Regions from separate parts of the Methylobacterium sp. P5_C11 genome, predicted to be linked through region 2. Evidence: predicted binding sites of a transcription regulator. Region 2 holds the regulator's gene; the other holds the start of a gene.
The links. The regulator LexA, encoded in region 2, represses DNA repair genes until DNA is damaged. The targets are predictions, from matches to a motif close to TGTTCNNNNTGTGTTCNG.

Region 1: a site for LexA is predicted at 1,817-1,834, ahead of ACXJKQ_RS02460 (PA0069 family radical SAM protein). Genes of this name have one in related genera too.

What each region holds. Positions count from the first base shown of each region.
Region 1 covers NZ_JBFULS010000002.1:138,307-142,502, forward strand. Annotated here, with positions in the region: gene ACXJKQ_RS02460 (PA0069 family radical SAM protein) at 675-1,790, opposite strand; gene ACXJKQ_RS02465 (hypothetical protein) at 1,946-2,476, shown strand; gene ACXJKQ_RS02470 (amino acid permease) at 2,608-4,056, shown strand; one part of gene ACXJKQ_RS02475 (IS630 family transposase) at 4,121-4,196, shown strand, end outside.
Region 2 covers NZ_JBFULS010000022.1:13,990-18,185, reverse strand. Annotated here, with positions in the region: gene ACXJKQ_RS13735 (ComEC/Rec2 family competence protein) at 1-1,746, shown strand, start outside; gene lexA (transcriptional repressor LexA) at 1,740-2,465, opposite strand; gene ACXJKQ_RS13725 (hypothetical protein) at 2,741-3,190, shown strand; partial or broken gene ACXJKQ_RS13720 (IS3 family transposase) at 3,322-3,628, opposite strand; gene ACXJKQ_RS13715 (SRPBCC family protein) at 4,095-4,196, shown strand, end outside.

The sequences.
Region 1 (4,196 bases), on a different contig from region 2:
GTGAGGTCGGCCGCCCGGTGGCCGGACGCGCGGCGGGAAACCGGTCGACCCGGACGGTCGGCGCCCATCCTGAGTGCCGGCTCGCGGTCGATTCGCGTGCCCTGATCCGCCCCGGAAGTCCGCCGTGTCGGCATCGGCGATCGGGCTCCGGACAGCCTGGACCTCCCCTGCCTCGCTGCGCGCGCGGCGGCCACCGGACGAAGCGAGATCCGGTCCGCGATCGTCAGGATCACTGCACGCTGAACCCGCCGCATCCGTCGCGTAGCATCCCGCGGCGTCGCAGTGCGTGACACGGCACCGATCGCGCAACTGTCGGCATCCGACATTGCGTGCCGAGACGCCATCTCAGGTGAGACACAGTATAAATGCTCGATCGAACAATCATAGGTTGGAATATTTATTGGATCCAGCAATCTTTCGTGCTGAAAAACGATCTTATGATGCGGATTTGAAACCTTAGCGATCCCTCTGTCAACTTTGATTTTTCGTTTTTTCGAAATCATTTTGGAAAAATTGTTCTTACAAATATTCGATAATATTTGGGTCGCAACACGATATCTGTAACCAAGATATCTTTATTCAGTCAGAATTGTTGTTGGCGACGATCCTGCGGCTTGTCCATTGGCTGGCTCAGACCGGGCGCCGGGTTGCCCGGCCAGCCCGCATGCCCAGAGTCAGAACAGCGTCAGTTGCGCCCCCGGCTTGCGGAAGGCGTCGCGGTTCAACGTGACTCTGCCGAAGGCGAAGCCAAGCCGCTTGCCGGCGAGCCGTACGCGCTGGCCGATCATGACCGCGTAGGCCCCCTCGCCGCGGAAGCGGTGGCCGAAGCGCGGATCGTTCTCACGGCCGCCCCGGGCCTCCCGCAGGAGGGCAAAGGCCCGCGCGCTGCGTTCCGGGTAATGTTCCGCGAACCAGTCCGCGACGAGGTCGGCGACCTCCCCTGGAAGCCGCAGAAGCGCGTGGCCGATCCGGCTCGCGCCGTGCCCCCGTGCGCTGGCCAGGATCGCCTCGATCTCGTGGTCGGTCAGGCCCGGGATGATCGGCGAGACGTTGACCATCACCGGCACCCCCGCCGCGCTCAGCGCCCGCATCGCCGCGAGCCGCTTGTCCGGCCGGGGCGCCCGCGGGTCGAGGCGGCGGGCGAGGACCGGGTCCAGCGTCGGAAGCGAGATCGCCGCCAGCACGAGATTGTCGGCCGCCATCTCGGCCAGGATGTCGAGGTCGCGCAGCACGAGGTCGGACTTGGTGGTGATGCTGACGGGGTGGCGGGCCTCCCGCAGCACCTCCAGCACCGCACGGGTGATGCGGTGCTCGCGCTCGACCGGCTGATAGGGATCCGTGGCGGTGCCGAGGGCGATCGTCTCCGGCCGGTAGCCCGGCGCGGCGATCTCCCGGGCGAGGAGGCGGGCGGCCTCCGGCTTGGCGAAGATCCGCGACTCGAAATCGAGCCCCGGCGACAGGCCGAGCCACGCATGGGTCGGGCGCGCATAGCAGTAGATGCAGCCGTGCTCGCAACCCCGATAGGGGTTGATCGACCTGTCGAAGGGAATGTCGGGGGAGGTGTTGCGGGCGATGATCCGGGCCGCGCGCTCCGGCAGGACCTGCGTGCGCAGGACGGCCGGCGTGTCCGCTGTCCAGCTCCCGTCGCTGAACACCTCGCGCCGGGCCGGCTCGTAGCGCCCCGAAGGATTGGCCGTGGCGCCCCGGCCGCGCCGCGCGTCCCGCGGCGCGGCGCTCGGTTCGAGGCGGCGCGCGGTTTGCGATCGGGCTCCCTCGGACCACTCCGCCATGACGACTCGCCTCTGTCCGTTGCGAATAGAACATAGCGCGAACACGACCTGGCGGAACGCCTTATTTTCAGGCAAACTTGGCTTTGCCGCCGTTCCGGACTGCGGCAGCTTTGCCCGCGCGCCCGCAGGCAGTTTACGGCGCCGCAGAATCGTCTATGGGCGCGCACATGCTCTCCGCGGTGACCTATCTGGCCGACCCAGCCGATCCGGACGCGATCGATCGTCTGGCCGACACGCTCAGCGTGCTCGTGTCCGGCGTAGCGGGCGGCCTCGTGGGCGACGCGGTGATCGTGTCGGGCCGCGCGAGCGAGGCCGTCGCGGCCGTCGCGGAGGCCACCGGCGCGACGCTGGTGCTCCAGGGGAGCGGCAATCCCTACGCCGTCGGCGCCGCCGCGGCCCGGCGGGACTGGGTTCTGTGCCTGGAGGCCGGCGACGTTCCGGCCGAGGGCTGGATCCGCACCCTCGACCGCTTCGTCGGGACGGCTCGTCCGGAGACCGGGCTCGGCCGCCTGCATCGCCCAGCCGCTGGCTGGCTCGGGACCGTCCGGAACCGGGTGGAGGCTCTGGCGGGCGCCCGGCAGGCCCGGGCCGGGGACGTCGTGCGCCGGGACGTGCTGAGGACCGCGGCCGTGTTCGCGCCGCGTCTCAAGGTGAGGCCGCTGATCGCGCGGATCGAACGGGCCTGATCGACAGAATCTTGCTCTGCGCCTCGTTGTTGTCCGTCGATCCTCCTCTACAACCTCTCGGGTAAGAAGATTTGCCGTCTCTCCATCCGCGGGAGAGTGCCGGCCGGCTCCCGCCCTGGAAGGATGGTGCAATGGATTCGTCGGGCCTGATGGGGCGCAAATCGGTCGACGACATCCTGGAAAGCGGCGAGGGCGAGCAGCAGCTCTCGAAATCCTTGGGCGCCCTGTCGATCACCGCGATGGGCATCGGCGCGATCATCGGCGCCGGCATCTTCGTCCTCACCGGCACGGCCGCGGCCCAGTATGCCGGGCCGGGGATCATGCTCTCCTTCGTGCTCGGCGGCATCGCCTGCGCCTTCGTCGGCCTGTGCTACTCCGAGATGGCGGCACTGATCCCGGTCGCCGGGTCGAGCTACACCTACACCTATGCGACGCTCGGCGAGTTCTTCGCCTGGCTGATCGGCTGGGACCTGATCCTGGAATACGCCATGGGCGCCGCCACCGTGGCGGTGGGCTGGTCGGGCTACGTCACGAGCATCCTGAAGGATGTCGGGATCGTGATCCCGGCCCAGTTCGCGCATGCGCCCGGGACGCCGATCGACAGCGGCGGGACCGCCCTGTTCAACCTGCCGGCCGTGCTGGTCGTGGCGCTGATCACGCTCCTGCTGGTGCGCGGGACCAAGGAATCGGCCCGCTTCAACAACATCATGGTCGCGGTGAAGCTCACCGTGGTGGTGGCCTTCATCGCGCTCGGCTGGGGGCATGTCGACACGGCGCACTGGAGCCCCCTGATCCCGCCGAACGACGGCACCTTCGGGCATTACGGCTACAGCGGCATCCTGCGCGGCGCGGGCGTGGTGTTCTTCGCCTTCATCGGCTTCGACGCGGTCTCGACGGCCGCCCAGGAAGCGCGCAAGCCCCAGAAGGATATGCCCATCGGCATCCTCGGCTCCCTCGCCGTGTGCACGATCCTGTACGTTCTGGTCGCCGCCGTCCTGACCGGGCTCGTTCCCTACAAGGACCTCAACGTCCCCGACCCGATCGCCAAGGGCGTCGACGTGATCGGCATCGGCTGGTTCGCCCTACTGATCAAGCTCGGAGCGCTGACCGGCCTGACCACGGTGATCCTCGTCCTGCTCTACGGCCAGAGCCGGATCTTCTTCACCATGGCCCAGGACGGCCTGCTGCCGAAGATGTTCTCCCACGTCCACCCGACCTACCAGACACCCTATCGCAGCCAGATGCTCATCGGGGCTCTGGTGGCCTGCGTGGCGGCCCTGGTGCCGATCAACATCCTGGGCGAGATGGTGAGCATCGGGACGCTCGCCGCCTTCATCCTGGTCTGCGGCTCGGTGATCTACCTGCGCCGCACGGACCGCCACATGAAGCGACCGTTCCGGGCGCCCGCCGTGCCGATCGTGCCGATCCTCGGGATCCTGTTCTGCCTGCTCCTGATGATCGGCCTGCCCCTCGACACGTGGCTGCGCCTGGTGATCTGGATGGCGATGGGGCTCGTCGTCTACTTCTTCTACGGCCGCAAGCACTCGGTGCTGCGCCGCAAGGAGGGGAATGCCGCCTAGAGCCGTTCCCGCGGGCGTTGCGACGGGTTAGCGATTGCGGCGTTGAGTGGTGAAGGAGCCAGCGATGCCTTCACCGTTGTCTGTCGATCTGCGCGAGCGCGTCGTGGCGGCCGTGGCCGAGGGCGCCTCTTTCCATCGGG
Region 2 (4,196 bases):
GCCGCCACCGCCCGGCTGCTGCCGCCGCCGGAGGCCGCCCGGCCGGGCGGCTACGACTTCGCCCGGGACGCGTATTTCCAGGGACTCGGCGCGGTGGGCTCGCTCGTCGGCGCGGTCGCGATCCGGGCGCCGACCGAGCCGCCGCCCATGAGCCTGCGCCTCGCCGCTCTGCTGGACGAGGCCCGCAACGCGCTGACCCGCCGGATCGCGCAGGCCGCAGGGGGACAAGCGGGCGCGGTGGCGGCGGCTCTTGTAACGGGCAAGCGGGGACTGATCGCGCCGGCGACCAACGACGCGCTCCGCGCCGCCGGAATCTACCACGTGGTGTCGATCTCGGGGCTCCACATGGTGCTGGCCGCCGGCGTGGTCTTCTGGCTGGTGCGGGCGGTCCTCGCCGCGGTGCCGTACTGCGCGCTGGTCTGGCCGATCAAGAAGATCGCCGCCGGCTTCGCCATGGTCGGGGTCACCGCCTACTGCGCCTTCTCGGGCTGGGACATCGCCGCCGAGCGCTCCCTGATCATGACCCTGATCATGCTGGGCGCGATCCTGGCGGACCGGCCGGCCCTGTCGATGCGCAACCTCGCGCTGGCCGCCCTGATCGCCCTCGCCCGGGAGCCCGAGGGCCTGCTCGGCCCGAGCTTCCAGATGTCGTTCGGCGCCGTGGCCGGGCTGATCGCCTGCGCCCGGCTGATCGACGGGCGGCTGTTCGTGCGCCCCGGGGCGGGGCGGCTCGGGCGGCTCGTCGGCACCGGCCTCTCGGCGGTGACCGGGACCCTGGCCACGACCCTCGTGGCCCAGATCGCGACCGCGCCCTTCGCCACCTATCATTTCCAGACGGTTCAGCCCTTCGGGCTTGTCGGGAACGCACTGACCCTGCCGCTGGTCTCCCTCGTGGTGATGCCGTCGGCGGTGATCGGGATCCTGGCCTATCCCTTCGCCCAGGACCGGCCGATCTGGTGGCTGATGGGTCAGGCGGTGGGGGGCATGCTCGTCGTCTCCGACTGGATCGCCGGGTTCGAGCGGGCGATCGTCGTCGTGCCGGCCTTCGGCACGTCGGCGCTGATCCTGCTGACCCTCGGCCTGCTGCTGGCGACGCTCCCAGCCTCGCGCCTGCGCTGGCTCGCCCTGGCGCCTGCCCTGGTCGGCCTCGTCCTCGCGGCCAGGCCGGACCGTTACGACCTCTACGTCGACCGACAGGGCGCAGGAGCCGCGGTCCGGGGGCCAGACGGACGCCTCACGGTGCTGGGCAGCCCTTCCGGCTTCGTCCTCGAGCAATGGCTGAAGGCGGACGGTGACGGACGGCGGCCCGCAACGCTGGTCGCACCGCAGGGCAGCGGCCGCTGCGACCACCTCGGCTGCACGGCGCGCCTGCCGGACGGCCGAGCGGTGGCCCTCGTCCGGGATCGGCGCGCCTTCCCGGAGGATTGCGCCCGCGCCGCAGTGGTGATCACCGGCCTCGTGGCGCCCCCGACCTGCACGCGCCCGCTGGTGATCGACCGGCGCGTCCTCACCGCCCACGGAGCGGTCGCCCTCCGGGCCGAGGGTGACGGTTTCGCCACCCGGTACACCCGTGCCGACGGCCGCGCCGTACCCTGGCGGCCGGGACCGGCACGTGAGCCGCGCCTGCGGACGCCCGTCACATCCGGGTCGGACGGATCCCACACCGCGGAGGCTCCGCCTCCGGAAACCGACGGGTCAGGCAACGGCGCCGTCTCCGGCGACGCGCCCGCCGAGCCGCTTCAGTAGCGGCGGACGAGGCTGACCAGGCGTCCCTGGATGCGCACCCGGTCGGGCCCGAGCACGCGGGTCTCGTAGGCCGGATTGGCGGCTTCCAAGGCGATCGAGGAGCCCCGGCGACGCAGGCGCTTGAGGGTCGCCTCCTCGTCGTCGATCAGGGCCACGATGATGTCGCCGGTGTTGGCAGTGTCCTGCTTGCGGATCACCACGAGGTCGCCGTCGAGGATGCCGGCCTCGACCATCGAGTCGCCGCGCACCTCAAGGGCGTAGTGCTCGCCGCCGGCCACGAAGTCCGGCGACAGGGTGATGGCGTGGCTCTGGTTCTGGATCGCGGAGACCGGCGTGCCGGCCGCGATCCGGCCCATCACGGGAATCGAGATGGCGCGGCCGGCCTCGTCGAGGATCCGCGTGCTCGCCGGTGCGGGCGGCTGCTTGGACTTGCCGCCCTCGACCACGCTCGGCGTGAACCGGCGAGGCTCTGCCGAAGCCGCGGTCGGGGGCGCCTGGGTCAGGCTCTCGGGGATGCGGATCACCTCGATGGCACGCGCCCGATTCGGCAGGCGCCGCAGGAAGCCGCGCTCCTCGAGGGCCGTGATCAGCCTGTGGATGCCCGATTTCGACTTGAGGTCGAGGGCGTCCTTCATCTCGTCGAAGGACGGCGGGACACCGCATTCCTGCATCCGGCTCTGGATGAATCGCAGGAGGTCCAGCTGCTTGCGCGTGAGCATCGACGGGGGACTCGCGGCTTGGCGGACCGCCACGTGACGGTCTCCGAAACAAATCACGAACAGGTTAAACGTTCCGCAAGTGTTCTGCAAGGGCGGGACCGCTACGCTTGGACCGGTGTCGGCCCGGCCATGCGGCCGATCCGGCGCCTCGCCGGACGGGACGGGCCGAGAAACGCATTGACGGCGCAAGCGGAGCCGTTTCAATGCTGGCCCGTGCCCCGCCGGAGAGGCGGCGGATCCGGGACGCGGGCCGGGACCAGCTTGGAATGACGCGGATGCGACGACCCGCAGCTCTGCTGCCCCTCGGCCTCGCCGCCCTCGGCCTCGCCGGCTGCACCACCGGGTTTTCCTATATCTCGCGGAACTATGTGGCGCTCACCCCTCAGGTGGTGACGATCGGCTGCAAGGAGCCCTACGAGGTCTACGATAACCGGCAGCAGCGCCGGATGCTGATCGTCTCGAACGCCCTGCGCGAATATGCCGGCTGCAACCTGAGCGAGGCGCGGATCGATCCGGAGCCGGACGCGACCCGGGTGAAGCGCTTCCGCACCGCCGCCCGGGCCTATCTCGACGAGACGGTGCGGGAAGATTGCCGGATCACCGGCGAGACCGTGTTCGATCCGCTGAAGAGCGAATTCGCCTACGCGTGCGACGCGCCGATCGAGCGGCGCGGCACGGTGGTTCCGCGCCTGCCAGGCCGCAATCCGGGTCTCGGCCCGCGCTAGCACCACTTTGGGAAATTGATATCAGGGCGGGTGTTCGAAGGCGACTTTACTATTCGGGCCGCGCGGCGTCTGCAGCCTGTTGAGGAGATCGAGGATGGCCGACGGGGCCGCTTCCGGCAAAGGGGTGGCGCTCGCGTAGGGCCTGCTCCCTTGAACTTCCGATTACCCGGGTCGCGGGGGGCCGGCCGCAGCTGGATCGGGCACGGTGGTGCGGACCCTGCGCCCGCGCACCACGACGCTGGCCAAGCCCATCGCCCGCATCAGCCGGGCGACCGTGCCGCGCGCCACCGCGATCTCCTTGCGGGCGAGCTGACGCCACGCCTTCCTGAGCCAGCAGACGCCGAAGTTCGCCGCTTGAACGCGCCGGATCTCGGCCATCAGCATCGCGTCGCGCCTAGCCCGAGCCGACAGCCGCTCCGGATCGGCCTGCCGTTCAGCGTCCTGCTCCTATGCAGCGCTGCCGAGTTCGCAGCAATCCGCAACKGAATCAAGACGAGACAGATTAAGAGAAAAAGTCCGGATAGCTCGCGTCTTTGCTGCCAAATACAAGCTTTATATTTTGTTTTTCAAAAATATAGGTACCACGCATGACCTAAAGCTGAGTATATAGACGGATCATTACGCTACCCGTGCGTCTCTCCCGCGAACGCGTCGAGACCCGTGAGAGTCCCGCCATCCGTCCCGAGCGAACATATTCGCGGTAATATTGGTCACGTTCAAAAGTCGATCTGTTTTGATCGACCAATACGGCAAGACCAGAAACACTCGGCTCACTTTGATCGTCGCCGCGTCGCTTCCACGTCGAGGCCTATTGCCGAACGAGTCGCTTCGGCCTAGCTCCCTTGCGGCCATCAGAGCCTGCGCGGCCCCGGTCGCGATTTGAGACGGACGGAGACACCCCGAGATGCCCTTCGCTTTCTGCCGATCCCTTCCCCTGGCCGCCCTGGCGCTCGCCGCGGCCACCGTGCCGGGCTACGCCCTGGAGGTGACCCGCTCGGCCGATATC